Regions from separate parts of the Gordonia sp. WA4-43 genome, predicted to be linked through region 2. Evidence: predicted binding sites of a transcription regulator. Region 2 holds the regulator's gene; the other holds the start of a gene.
What was found. The regulator LexA, encoded in region 2, represses DNA repair genes until DNA is damaged. The targets are predictions, from matches to a motif close to CGAACANNTGTTCG.
Positions count from the first base shown of each region.

Region 1 (7,124 bases), 450 kb from region 2:
CGACTGCGTACGAGGAGATGCGAGAGGCGACGAAATCCTATGAGCGAGGGCGGTTGACGCCTTCGCAGGAACGCGAGATCTGCGAGTCCATCGGGAAGTCGGCCGTGGACTATCGCCTCCGCGAGGTGCGACCCGATCAGACCTATGACGTCGGTTCCGTCGTCCTGCCGATCCGGGACGCACGCGGCGGATACTCGATGACGCTCCGGTTGTCGCAGTTGCCGCTGGGCGTGAACGGCTCTGAGGTCGAGGCCTGGATCTCGGAGGCGCGTGCGGTGGTCGAGGTGCTTGGCCGATGAGCGACGACGATGCCAGGATCTCGGCGCTCGTCGCGCGGGTCGAGACCCTGGAGGCCGAAGCCGAGATCCGACGAATCCAGGCTCGATACATGTTCCTCTGTGACACCCCGTGTCCCGAACCCGGTCTCGCGGATGACGCCGAGCGCATCGAGCGCATCCTGGACCTCTACACCGACGACGCGGTGTGGGAGGGCGTCGGCGAGTACTACGACGGACAGTTCGGGCGTGCGGAGGGCAAACAGGCCATCCGCGAACACTTCCAGCGCTTCTGGAGCGAGAAGCGGGACCCGGCACTGCTCCTCAACGCGCACTACCTGACGTCGGAGCAGATCCACGTCGACGGCGACGAGGCCGAAGGGCAGTGGATTCACATGCAGCCGTGGTTGTTCGGCGACGGCTCGGCCCTGCTGCGGTCGAGCCGGCTGAACAACGCCTTCCGGAGGGATGAGGGCCGGTGGCGGATCACCCGCACCCGCACCGAGAACGTCTTCATCGCGCCGCTTCCCAACGGATTCGCCGAAAGCCACCCGTCGGCGTCGGTGTTGATGGGCTGAGGCGGTCGACGCCGGTGACGGGTCACGCGCCTGTGGTCAGTCGGATCATGTAGACCGTAGCCGCCACGCCGAGGAGCAGGAAGGCGCCCGGGAACGCGATGTTGTAGAAGACGCGGGCCCGCACATGGGCGATGACCGCGCCGACGAAGAACAGAGTGAGCCCGGTTCCGGCGGCGACGCCGATCCAGGGTTCGATCGTCAACCCGAGGACGAGCCCTGCTGCTCCGGCGGCCTTGAGTGTCGCGAGGTGGGGCAGGAACCGAGGTGGGACGTGGACCTCGGCCGAATTGGCCAGCACGAACTCGGCCCGGGCGAAGTCGGCGATGGCGATACCGGCATTGGCCACGATGCAGATGATCGTGGCGACGAACAGGGCGGTGGTCATCGCCGGGGGCCCTTCGCCGGTCGGGTTCCGCCGCGCGGTGGCCGGGTCGGTACGGTCGACATGTGTCCTCCTCTGAGGTGGGTTGTCGGATGGACGATGTGAGTGTGGTGCTCTCATCCGTACCGACGTCCTGCCCCACGAGAAGGTGACATCCGGTGGTACCGACCTCAGAGTTCGAAGATCTACGACCGCAGCTGACCGCCATGGCGTTCCGGATGCTCGGCTCGATCCACGACGCCGAGGACGCCGTGCAGAGCACGTGGCTCAACTCGCTGCGTGTCGACGGCACCGAGATCCGCAACCCTGCCGCATGGTTGACGACAACACTCACCCGGGTGTGTCTCGATCAGTTGCGCGCCCGCGGCAGACGACAGGAAGATCCGCTGTTCGCCGACGCTCTCCCCGCGGAGGCTGTCGCGGCCGACGAGCTCTACCTGCAGCGCGAGAACGTGTCGCGCGCGCTGATGGTGGTCCTCGATCGGTTGACGCCGTCGCAACGCGTGGCCTATGTGCTGCATGACCTCTTTGCGGTGCCGTTCGGCGAGGTCGCAACGGTCCTCGGCACCAGCGTGGACGGTGCGAAGAAGCATGCGAGCCGGGCACGCGGCCGGATCGCGTTGACGCAGCTGGACTCCGAGTCGAAATCCGAGCTGCCGTCGGCCGCCGCGGCCCGGGTCGTGGACGCCTTCTTGGCCGCGGCGCGCGGCGGCGATCTCGATGCGATGGTCGCGCTGCTGGCTGATGATTGCGTCCGTGTCGCCGACCGGTCACTGGTCCCGCCGGACACACCGACCGTGGTCCGGGGCGCCCGGGCGGTCGCGGAGGAGACCCGGTTGTTCGTCGATCGCATCCGGGCGAGTACACCGATGTGGCTGGGAGGTCGGATGGTTCATGTGATCGCACCGGGCGGTCACCCGCTCGCCGTCATCGACATCGCCGTGAAGGGTGGGCGAGTCGTGCGGATCGACATTCGTCGCATGACGTCACCCGCCGTGTCCAGGTAGTCCTGACCGGCGATGTGGCCTCTGCGGTGTTCAGAAGGGCGGCGGGTTGGCGTCGTTCCAGCGCTTCTCGGCGCGTTGGTGGCGTCGGAAGTCGTTGTCGCGCTGCGTGTCGAGTCTGTCGCGGGCGGGATGATCGGGTGACCGTCTGGGGAAGAGCTTGTTGAACAGGTCGCGTCCGCTGAAGGCGTTGCCGACGAACATGTGCCCGGTGGGTGTGGTGAACCAGGCGGTCTGGAGTTCGTCTTGGTGGTCCTGCCAGCTGGTGAAGGTCTTGATGCGGTGATGGAACCGGCACAGCGGTTTGAGGTTGCGCGCATCGGTCGGGCCACCGCGACGCGGGTCGGCGTGGTCGAAGGGTTCGGTGTGGTCGAGATCGATCTGCCAGACCGGGGCGTTGCAGCCCGGGAAGGTGCAGCACAGTTCGCCGGCACGCACCAGCGCCTGCAGCTTCTTCGACGGGGTGTACCGCGTTGTCGAACTGTCTGCGTCTGGAGCCGGTGAACCGTCGGGTCCGGTAGGAGCGGGGTGGATGTAGGTGCGGCGCGCTTCGGCGAGCAGCTGCCGGGCGGTGTCGGCGTCGATGATGCCATGGCGGTCGAGGAAAGCGGGATCGTTGTCGAGACCGAACAGGGTCGACAGGTTCACCACGATGTGAAACGTCGCGCGCGGCGCAGCCGAATCCGACGCCGAGGCGGCCGGCTCAGCCGGGTCATCGACAACGACGTCGGCTGACGGGTCGACGATGGTGTCCGCCTCCGTCATCGCAGCAGTTGGTGCAGGCGGCTCGACGGTCCCCACTGTCGCTGCGTCGGAGTCTGTTGCTGTGTCGGGTTCGGTTGCGGCAGGTCGGCAGTCGTCGCATAGGCACGTGATGGCGGCTTCACCGCGAGCGAGCGCTCTCATAGCATCGACCCGGCGGTTGGCCAACTTTCGAGGGTCACCGGCGTGGACCGCGGTGGCCATCGCCGTCAGGCGGGCGTCGAACTCGGCGGCATCAGCATGGGGCAGCGTGCCGGAGATCCGGGACTGCCCGGGTGTGAAGCGGTCGGGGGTGACGGTCACCTTGCGGTCGGACTTCACCCGCTCCTTGCGTCGACGGACCGCGTCGGGCGCCCACTTGGCGACGATGGAATCGACCATAGCGGTGAACCGGGCCGTGGACATCGGTGCGCGGGCGAAGATCGCCTCGGCGAGATGGGCGTCGACGGTCTGCATCTCTTCGTCGTCGGTGATGAGATCGGTGCGCTTGAGAGCGATGAGGAAGCGCCGCTTGTCGATTCGACCACACGCGAGTGCGTGTCCGGTGAAGGAGAGTCGGTAGCGCAGTGCGTCGCCGGCTTCGATGAGGTCTTTCGCCTCAGCCGGTGTCACGGTGAGGGTGGCACCGACTTCGGCGATGGCCTGTTCGAGACCGTTCGGTCCGAACTGCTCGTAGGGGTTCTCGCCCGCGGCCACTCGCGCGGACAGGTGCTCGAAGGCTTCGATGGAGTCGAGTTCGCCGCTGTGCGTCTCGGCGCGCCGCTGGGCGTAGTCCATCTCGCGTTCATCGTGAATGAGGCTGGCAACGACCATCATTCGATGCGCGGACGCTGCCGCCAAGCCCGCGCAGTGGTTGAGGACCTCGACGAGTTCGGATGCGGAGAGTTCATGGTCGGGACGAAAGCGCGGCTCGACCGACTCCTGTGATGGGTCCACCGATGTGGTGGATCCGGCCCCCGCCCCCGATGACATACCTCCACGATACTCGAATATACGTTCGAGTCAAGAGTGGTTATCGCCGATCTGCAACTGTCATCTCGCAGGACATCGGTGTCACTTCCGCATCAAGACACTGGTGACAGTGTGAGGGGTCTTGGTGGTGACACTTCTTCATTTGGTTTCCGCCACGCACCGCTATGTGCCTTGCGTTGCGTGGCGCGGTTGCCGATGAGGGGGGGGGGCTGACGCAGGTGCTCAACTGACCGCGCCTGCGACGGTTCAGCAGCACCCCGTGATGGCGCTGAGAACGCTGCGCAGCGCTTCCAACGACTCTGGCCGGGCACGGTAGTAGACGTTCATCCCTCGTCGGTCAGGTGCGACCATGCCGGCCTTGCGGAGCTGCCCCAGGTGGTGGCTCGTGGTGGCCTCGGTGAGGCTGACCGCGGTCGCGAGGTCGCAGGTGCAGATCCCCTCACCGGTGTCAGTGAGCAGAATCGAGACGAGTTTGATCCGGACCGGATCGGCCAGCGCCTTGAGCCGCAGAGCGATTTCTAGGGCGGTGTCGTCATCGAGAGGGGCCGCCGACACGGGCGCACAGCAGATCGGGGCACTGATGTCGACCATCGGCAGGGCCTTCGGCATGACCCGACCATACCCTGGTACTTGACATATGTCGAAAAGGTGGCACCCTGCAGGTGTCAGTAGTTCGATATATGTCTCACAGGTGAAGGTGATGGTCATGTCCCGTATGCAGCTCGCGCTCAATGTCGATGATCTCGATACCGCGATCGAGTTCTACTCCAAGCTGTTCAACACCACCCCGGCCAAGCGCAAGCCGGGATACGCCAACTTCGCGATCGTCGAGCCGCCACTGAAGCTGGTGCTGCTGGAGAATCCCGGCCAGGGCGGCACGATCAACCATCTCGGCGTCGAGGTCGAGTCGAGCGAGAAGGTGCACGCCGAGATCGCCCGGTTGTCCGGGGAGGGTCTGTTCACCCAGGAGGAGATCAACTCCACCTGTTGTTTCGCGACGCAGGACAAGGTGTGGGTGACCGGGCCGGCGAAGGAGAAGTGGGAGGTCTACACCGTGCTGGCTGACTCCGAGACGTTCGGGACCAGCCCGAAACTGTTGGAACAGAACGCCACCGAGGACGCCGAGCAGGGTTCGGTGTGCTGCGGCGGCAACGCCGCAGACCAGGCCGAGGCGCGCACAGCCTGCTGCTGACAGCCTCGGTTCGCGTTCTCGCCTACCGCGCGATGCGGTCGGCGAGGGCGCGGATCCGGTTGGTGATGTCGTCGCGGATCAGCCGCATTCGTTCGATACCGTCGATGCCCCGTCCGGAGGGTTCGTCGGTGTCCCACACTTCGAGGGCGACGCCGTCGGGTGGGGTGACCTCGGCGGTGCCGACCACCACGACCAGGTCCACGGCTTGCATCAGTTCATCGGTGAGTTGCCGCGGCTGATGTCCGACGACGTCGGCGCCGACTTCGGCGAGTACCTGGGCGGACAGTTCGTTGACCTGGCCGCCGATTTTCGCGTTGGTGCCGGCTGAGGATGGGGTGATCCGGTCGGTGACTGTCGGTGTGAGGTGTTCGGCCATCACCGATTTGCCGCGGTTGGACACGCACACGAACAACACCTGCGGTGGTGTGCTCATTGGCCGACCTGCTGGTCGGCGGGTACCAGTTCGTCGAGGAGGTTCGCGACGAGTCCGCGGATCTGATCGCGGATGGGGCGGACCGCGTCGATGCCTTGGCCGGCTGGGTCGTCGAGAGCCCAGTCCCGGTAGCTGACGCCGGGGAACACCGGGCACGCATCGCCACAGCCCATGGTGATCACGACGTCGGAGGATTCGACGGTGTCGGGGGTGAGGATCTTCGGTGACTGTGCGGAGATGTCGATACCGACTTCAGCCATCGCCTCGACCGCGGCCGGGTTGATGGAGTCGGCGGGAGCAGATCCGGCGGAGCGGACCTCGACGCTGCCCTGGCTCAAGGCGGTGAGGAAACCGGCGGCCATCTGCGAGCGGCCAGCGTTGTGGACACACACAAATAGCACCCTAGGTCGAGATGTAGACATGAGACACAAGCCCTTTCAGCTGTGAAGGAACATCAGATACGTCACACACGTTCGGTGGTGAGTTCGGTGAGAAGACCACGAACTCGGGCGTCAAGATCGTCGCGGATCGCGCGAACCTCGTCGAGGGGACGGCCCTGGGGGTCCGCGACCGTCCAGTCCAGATAGCGTTTGCCGGGATAGATCGGACACGCGTCGCCGCAACCCATGGCTACGACCACGTCGGCGGCGGCGACTACATCGTCGGTGAGCGGTTTGGGGTACTGCGTGCCCATGTCGACGCCGATCTCGGTCATTGCTTCGACGACGGTGGGGTTGATCGAGTGCGCGGGGGCTGACCCGGCGGAGCGCACGTGTACCCGCCCGGCGGCGTGGTGGGTCAACAATCCGGCGGCCATCTGTGAGCGGCCGGCGTTCTGGACGCAGACGAACAGAACTTCGGGCACATCCTTGGGCACCGATCCATCGGACTGGGCCAGGGCGCGTAACCGATCAGCCGCGAACCTGCCCGCCAAGGTCGTCAGGTGCGCATGCACCCGGGAGGTGCGCCGTAAGGCGGTGTAGGACTCGAACACACAGCGTTCCACCGTCTGGCGAGACACCACCCCCTCATACTTGGCGGCCAGGTCAGCGGCGGTACGGGCGAGCACGGCATGGGGCATCAACAGTTCGGGCTGCGCGCGGTGTTCACTGCGACTTAGCTGCTCGTCCAACAGATCCTCAGGCATCGCGAGCCGGCTCCTTCGACACATCCGGGCTGGAGGCAGTGGTTGGGGTGGTGAAGCGTTTCCGCAGTGCCAGGGACACGTACACGAGGGCGACGAGGACGGGGACCTCGATGAGTGGTCCGATGACTCCGGCCAGGGCCTGGCCGGATGTTGCACCGTAGGTGGCGATCGCGACGGCGATGGCGAGCTCGAAGTTGTTGCCCGCGGCGGTGAACGCCAGCGTGGTGGTTCGCGCATACCCCAGCCCCATCGCGGCCCCGAGCACGAACCCACCGCCCCACATCACCGCGAAGTAGATCAGCAGCGGCAGAGCGATCCGCACGACGTCCCACGGCTGCGACGTGATCTGCTCACCTTGCAACGCGAACAGGATGACGAT
Region 1 covers NZ_CP084736.1:5,305,387-5,312,510, forward strand. Annotated here, with positions in the region: gene LEL84_RS24090 (flavin reductase family protein) at 1-299, shown strand, start outside; gene LEL84_RS24095 (nuclear transport factor 2 family protein) at 296-853, shown strand; gene LEL84_RS24100 (DoxX family protein) at 876-1,238, opposite strand; gene LEL84_RS24105 (sigma-70 family RNA polymerase sigma factor) at 1,394-2,242, shown strand; gene LEL84_RS24110 (HNH endonuclease signature motif containing protein) at 2,273-3,973, opposite strand; gene LEL84_RS24115 (Rv2640c family ArsR-like transcriptional regulator) at 4,220-4,582, opposite strand; gene LEL84_RS24120 (ArsI/CadI family heavy metal resistance metalloenzyme) at 4,680-5,165, shown strand; gene LEL84_RS24125 (low molecular weight phosphatase family protein) at 5,188-5,598, opposite strand; gene LEL84_RS24130 (arsenate reductase ArsC) at 5,595-6,020, opposite strand; gene LEL84_RS24135 (arsenate reductase ArsC) at 6,062-6,745, opposite strand; gene arsB (ACR3 family arsenite efflux transporter) at 6,738-7,124, opposite strand, start outside.
Region 1: a site for LexA is predicted at 3,988-4,001, ahead of LEL84_RS24110 (HNH endonuclease signature motif containing protein). Genes of this name have one in related genera too.

Region 2 (7,124 bases):
GGTCGCATCCAGGTAGGAGTTGCCGTCGCGGTCGAAGATCCGCGCACCCTCTCCCCTGGTCACGACGAACGGCCCGCTCGCGGTCACCGCACCCATGTCGGCGAAACCGTGCCACAACGATCCAGTACCAGTGCTCGAACCATCAGCCATGGCCCCATGATGCCGGTCCACGCGGCCCACGCGGCCACTGGGGTGAACCGGCCTCGGCGCTTCCCCATATCCTGGAGTGATCATGTCGGCCCCGTCCTCGTCACCTGACCCGTCCCCGTCTCCACCGGACACCGCTGCATCGGACATCCCCCGCTCGGATCTGCTCCGCGCACTCGACGACGTGGGCCTCGTCGACGCCGACCGGTTGCGTCGTCGCATCGATCGGCTCGCCGCGCGCCCGGATGCCGCGAAGTGGCGACAGTTGGTCGCCGATGTCGACAAGGCACGCGCCCGTCTCGACCGGCGGCGCGCGACCGTGCCGATTCTGCGCTTCCCCGACGAACTACCGGTCTCCGCCGCACGCGACGAGATCGCCGAGGCGATCCGCAACCACCAGGTCGTGGTCGTCGCGGGCGAGACCGGCTCGGGCAAGACCACCCAGCTCCCCAAGATCTGCCTCGAACTCGGGCGTGGCATCCGCGGGTCGATCGGGCACACCCAGCCCCGGCGCATCGCCGCGAGCTCGGTCGCCAAGCGCATCGCCGACGAGACCGACACCGAACTCGGCGACGCGGTGGGCTACTCCGTCCGGTTCACCGACCGGTCGGGCGCCGACACCCTCGTCCGGGTCATGACCGACGGCATCCTGCTCCGCGAGATCGCCACCGACCCCATGCTGCGCCGCTACGACACCCTCATCATCGACGAGGCCCACGAGCGCAGCCTCAACATCGATTTCATCCTCGGCTATCTGCGCCGCCTGCTGCCCCGACGCCCCGATCTGAAGGTGATCATCACCTCGGCGACGATCGAACCGGCGCGCTTCGCACGGCATTTCAGCACGCCGAAGACCTCGGTCCCGGTCATCGAGGTATCCGGACGCACCTATCCGGTCGAGATCCGGTACCGACCGCTGAGCCTGCAGGAACGCCCCGACGACGGGGACGACGCCGGCGGCGGCGAACATGCCGACCTCGACCAGATCCAGGGCATCGACGCCGCCGTCGACGAACTGTGGGCCGGTGGCCGCGGCGACATCCTCGTGTTCCTGCCCACCGAACGGGACATCCGAGAGACCGCCGAGGCGCTCCGTCGACGAACCGGCGGCAGCAAGGGTCCCGGTGCCGAGATCGTGCCGCTCTATGCGCGACTGTCGATCGCCGAGCAGCAGAAGGTGTTCTCCCCCTCCGACGGACGCCGGATCGTGCTGGCGACCAACGTCGCCGAGACGTCGGTGACCGTGCCCGGCATCCGCTACGTCATCGACACCGGCACCGCCCGTATCAGTCGGTACTCGACCAGGACCAAGGTCAATCGTCTTCCCATCGAACCGGTCTCACAGGCCAGTGCCCGGCAGCGGGCCGGTCGATGCGGTCGTGTCGCCCCGGGCGTCTGCATCCGTCTCTACAGCGAGAACGACTTCGACTCCCGGCCGGCCTTCACCGACCCGGAGATCCTGCGCACCAACCTCGCGGCGGTCATCCTCCAGATGACCTCGCTGAAACTGGGTGAGATCGCCGAGTTCCCGTTCGTCCAGCCGCCCGACGACCGCGCGATCCGCGACGGTATGGGTGTTCTCACCGAACTCGGCGCCATCACCGTCCCGCGCGAGGGCGGGCCCCCGCGACTGACCCCTATCGGCCGGTCGATGTCGCGCATCCCGGTCGATCCCCGGGTCGCCCGGATGCTCATCGCCGGACACGAACTGGGTTGTCTCGACCACCTTCTCGTGATCGCCGCCGCGATGTCGCTCCCCGATCCACGGGAACGGCCGGCCGAGCACCGGGAGGCCGCCGACGCCCAGCACCGGCGCTTCGTCGTCCCGCAGTCGGACTTCCTGTCCTACGTGGAGCTGTGGCGGTACCTCGGCGAACAGCGCAAGGAGTTGTCCGGCAGCCGCTTTCGGCGCATGTGTGAGCGCGAGTACCTCCACTTCCTGCGCATCCGGGAATGGCAGGACCTCCATCGGCAGCTGACCGAGATCGTCAAGGACCTCGACTGGTCGGTCGCGCCCACCGAACTCGACGCCGACGCCGTCCACCGATCCATCCTGTCCGGGTTGCTCAGCAACATCGCCGCCCGCAACACCGAGGGCCGCGAGTTCACCGGTGCGCGCAACACCACGCTGATGATCTTCCCCGCCTCTCCGCTCGCCAAGAAGCCGCCCGCCTTCATCATGGCGGCCGAGGTTCTCGAGACGTCGCGCCTGTTCGCCCACACCGTCGCCGGGATTGATCCGCTGTGGGCCGAGAAACTCGCCGGGGATCTGGTGAAGCGGACCCACAGCGAGCCGCATTGGTCGGCGAAACGCGGAGCGGCGATGGCCTACGAACGCGTGACCCTGTACGGGGTCCCGCTCGTCGCCCGCCGGCGCGTCGACTACGGCCCCATCGACCCGGTGGTCTCGCGGGAGCTGTTCATCCGGCACGCTCTCGTCGAGGGCGATTGGCGGACGCAGCACGCCTTCTTCGACCGCAATCGCACGCTTCTCGAGGCCGCCTCGGACGTCGAGAACCGCACGCGCACCCGGGGTCTGGTGATCACCGAGGACCAGCTCTTCGAGTTCTACGACCAGCGGCTACCGGCCGACGTCACCTCCGCTCGGCACTTCGACACCTGGTGGAAGAAGGCCCGCCGGGCCGAACCCGATCTGCTGGATCTGCGCCCCGAGGACGTCACGGGAGGCACCGACGTCGCCCCCACGGACTATCCCGGCGCCTGGCAGCAGGGCGACACCCGACTCGAACTGCGCTACCGGTTCGAACCGGGCGCACCCGACGACGGCGTCACCGTCGTGATCCCGCAGGCACTGCTACCCCATGTCCGACCGGCCGGCTTCGACTGGTCGGTCCCGGGCATGCGCGCTGAACTGGCCACCGCACTGGTCAAGTCGCTGCCGAAACAGCTCCGCAAGAGCATGTCGCCCGCGCAGCGATTCGCCGAACTCGCGCTCGGCCGGCTCACCCCGCGCAAGGAGCCGCTCACCACCGGGCTGGCCCGCGAGCTCTCGGCGATCACCGGGATGCGGGTGACCGCGGGCGATTTCGACACCGACCGGGTACCGCCGCACCTGCGCATGCATTTCGCGGTGGCCGACGACTCCGGACGGATCGTCGCCCGCGCCGACTCGTTGCCCGAACTCCAGCAGACCGGAACGCCCGCGGCGCCGAAGACGGTGTCGCGCAACCTGTATAAGACCTGGACCGCCGACGGGATCGGCTCGCTCGCCGAGCAGACGACGGTCGATGTCGCGGGGCAGCGGCTGACCCGGTACCCGACGATCGACGTGGTCTCCGACGAGAAGGGCCACGCACGGGGCGTCGTCGTCGTCGATGCGGCGAGCCCCGAGACACGAGACCGCCTCCTGCGACGCGGGATCGTCGCCCTCCTCGACTTCGCGATACCTCCGCTGCACAAGCGGATCGCCGGCTCGTTGAGTCCGGTCGAACGACTCGCCCTGAGCCAGAGCCCGTACTCGACCACCGAGGCACTGCTCGCCGACTGCACCCGACGGGCCATCCGGGACACCGTCGCCGACACCGACGACGCAGAGCTCGCCGCGGTTCGCTCACCACAGTCCTTCTCGGCGCTGCTCGAACGAATCCGGCCACGGGTCTCCGCAGCCGCACCGGACTACTTCTCGCTGGCCGTCGCAGCTCTCGAACGGATGGCCCCGCTGAGGGCGGCGATCGACCGGCACGCCGGTTCGCTGGCTGCCGACGACGTCGCCGAACAGGTCGCCCACCTCGTGTTCGACGGATTCGTGGCGGCCACCGCGCGACGCCACCTGGAGAATCTGCCGCGCTATCTCGACGGCGCGCAAGCACGTCTGGAGGCACTACCCGCGTCCGCAGCACGCGACCAGGCCGGGGTGGCCGCCGTCGATCGCGTCGTCGAACGGTGGGCCCAGCGCCTCGAACAGGTACCCGAGCACCGGCGGGCGGTGGTCGACGACGAAGCGCAGTGGCTCGTCGAGGAGTTGCGCGTGGGGCTGTTCGCCCAGCGTCTCGGTACCGCGTTCCCGGTGTCGGAGAAACGGGTCCTACGAGCTCTGGACCGGCTCGGCTGACACGGGTTCGGCGAGCGCGCTCCCGGAACCCGATGCCGCCTTCAGGTCGTCGATCTCACGCTGGAAGTCCTCCACCGAGTCGAACGACCGGTACACCGAGGCGAAGCGCAGATACGCCACCTCGTCGAGATCGCGGAGCGGGCCCAGGATGGCGAGTCCGACCTCGTTGCTGGGGATCTCGGCCGATCCACTGGCGCGCACCGTGTCCTCGACCTGCTGGGCGAGTTGCGCGAGCGCGTCCTCGGCGACGTGGCGGCCCTGACAGGCTCGCCGCACGCCGCGCATGACCTTCTCCCGGCTGAATGGTTCGGTCACGCCGTTGCGTTTGACCACCGCGAGCACGGCGCTCTCCACGGTCGAGAACCGGCGACCGCACTCCACACAGGAGCGACGGCGGCGGATGGCCTGCCCTTCATCTGCGACACGCGAGTCGATGACCTTGGTGTCGTCGTTCTTGCAGAAGGGGCAGCGCATCGTGTCCTCACGCAGGTCGCGGGACGCTGGAACGCACCCGAAGCGTGCGCCCCGCCGCTTGTCGGCCGGCCCCTGTGACATCGAGGATACCGCCCAGCCTCAGCGGTACCGGGGGGTGAGCAGGGGCTGGCCCACCTGCAGCGCGCTCGACCCCAGATCGTTCATCGCGACGATCTCGTCGATCACGACCTCGCGCGGCATCTCGGGTGCCACCCGGCCGGCGATCGAGCTGAGCGAGTCCCCCGAGCGCACGTGGACGACCTCGGCACTCACGGCGGACGGGGTCAGCGAGTCCGAGTAGTTCTGGCCCACGACACCGAACACCCACACGACGAACGCCAGCCCGACGCCGGCGAGGAGCGCGACCGCGGTGCGGCGGCGGCGACGGAACACCGCCGCGTCGGGTCCGACCGGGCCACGCCCGCGCACCCCGACCGGAGAGCCACAGTGGGTGCCGCCGACCCGCGGGGTCACCGGCGACGCACCCCGCGGTCGGGTGCCGGCCGGCCGGTTGTCTACCGGGCGGCCGCCGTCGGACAGCGGGGCGCGCGTCCGGACCCCATCGGCGCGGTCGGTGGGGGGCCGGACAGCGTCGGGACGGTCGGTGCGGACGGGAGCGACGAGAGTGGCGGTGCGCATGGTGCCCTCCGGTGTTCGGGTGTCTGGGATCGTGCGGGGTGTGACGGTCGGTGTTCGAACATCGATCAGATGTTCGATGCACTGATGTTCGAATTTGTAGCACGACGTCCCGACAAAGTCTCGCGACACATCGAACAAATGTTTGAGGTGCCGGTCGCACTCGGCTAGGCTCGGACCCGGTGCAAGCCATCTACCAGCACGTTCCGAAGACGAGAGGAACCGAACATGAGTGACACCGGCGATAGGCGCGGCCGAGCGCGGGGCGCCGACGACGAGGCCCCGTTCGACGCCGCCGCCGCCGAGGCCTCACTCACCCCGCGACAGGCCGGGGTCCTGGAGGTGATCCGCCGCTCGGTGCGCGAGCGCGGTTATCCGCCGACCATCCGGGAGATCGGCGACGAGGTCGGCCTGGCCTCGACGTCGTCGGTGGCCCATCAGTTGCGGACGCTGGAACGCAAGGGGCTGCTCAAGCGCGACGCGAACCGTCCCCGTGCGGTCAACATCGCCCCGAGTGACACCCCGTCGCCGGACACCCCGTCGGCCGGTCAGCTGCCCGAGCCGACCTTCGTGCCGGTTCTCGGCCGAATCGCGGCCGGCGGTCCGATCCTGGCCGAGGAGGCCGTCGAGGACGTCTTCCCGCTGCCCCGTGAGCTGGTCGGCGAGGGATCTCTCTTCCTGTTGCGCGTCGTCGGCGAGTCGATGATCGACGCCGCGATCTGCGACGGCGACTGGGTCGTGGTCCGGCAGCAGAACGTCGCCGACAACGGCGACATCGTCGCGGCCATGATCGACGGCGAGGCCACCGTGAAGACCTTCAAGCGTCAGGGCCCCAACGTCTGGCTCATGCCGCACAACGAACTGTTCGATCCGATCCCGGGCAACGATGCCGTCATCCTCGGCAAGGTCGTCACCGTGATGCGGCGAGTCTGACCTCTCCACCGACCGAACCGTCGAGCACCGCCGCGGCAGCCTCGCGCGCCGCGGCGGGATCCGAGGTGGCCAGGGCAGCCTCGGCGGCGGCCCGGCAGTCCGGTGCGGACACCTCGCCGAGCCGGGCCCCCACGGCCGCGGCAGCAGCCGGCGCGCTGGACAGCGAGGTGACCCCGAGACCGACGAGCACGCAGGCGAGGTTCGGATCGGCGGCGGCCTCGCCGCACACCCCGACCGGCTTTCCCTGACGTGCACCCGCTGCCGCGACACCCGCGATGAGGCTCAACACGGCCGGTTGCCACGGGTCGGTCAGTCCGGCGAGATCGGCCGACATCCGGTCGGCCGCCATCGTGTACTGGGTCAGATCGTTGGTGCCGATGGATACGAAGTCCACCTCGGCGAGGACGGCTTCGGCCAGGATCGCCGCCGCGGGCACCTCGATCATCACCCCGGCGACCAGACCACGGCCGCGGACCTCGGCGGCGAAGGTGCGCGCCTCCGCCGGCGAGGCGATCATCGGCGCCATGACCCACGGCGCGACGGCCGACCCCGACGCGGCCTGCGCGATCGCGTCGAGCTGATGCGCGCGGATCTCGGGGTGCGCCAGCGCGATCCGATCGCCCCGCACGCCGAGCGCTGGGTTCGATTCGTCGGGATGGGTCACGAACCGGAGCGGTTTGTCGGACCCGGCGTCGAGGGTGCGGATGACCACCTTCTGCCCGTCGAACGCATCGAGCACCTCCCGGTAGATCGCGGCCTGCTCGTCCACCGACGGTTCGTCGGCACGCTCGAGGAACGCGAGTTCGGTGCGGAAGAGCCCGACGCCCTCGACGGGGTACCCGGCCGCGGCGCGTGCCGACGA
Region 2 covers NZ_CP084736.1:312,056-319,179, reverse strand. Annotated here, with positions in the region: gene LEL84_RS01480 (aspartate aminotransferase family protein) at 1-150, opposite strand, end outside; gene hrpA (ATP-dependent RNA helicase HrpA) at 233-4,219, shown strand; gene nrdR (transcriptional regulator NrdR) at 4,193-4,693, opposite strand; gene LEL84_RS01465 (LysM peptidoglycan-binding domain-containing protein) at 4,793-5,332, opposite strand; gene lexA (transcriptional repressor LexA) at 5,558-6,262, shown strand; gene LEL84_RS01455 (phosphoenolpyruvate--protein phosphotransferase) at 6,240-7,124, opposite strand, start outside.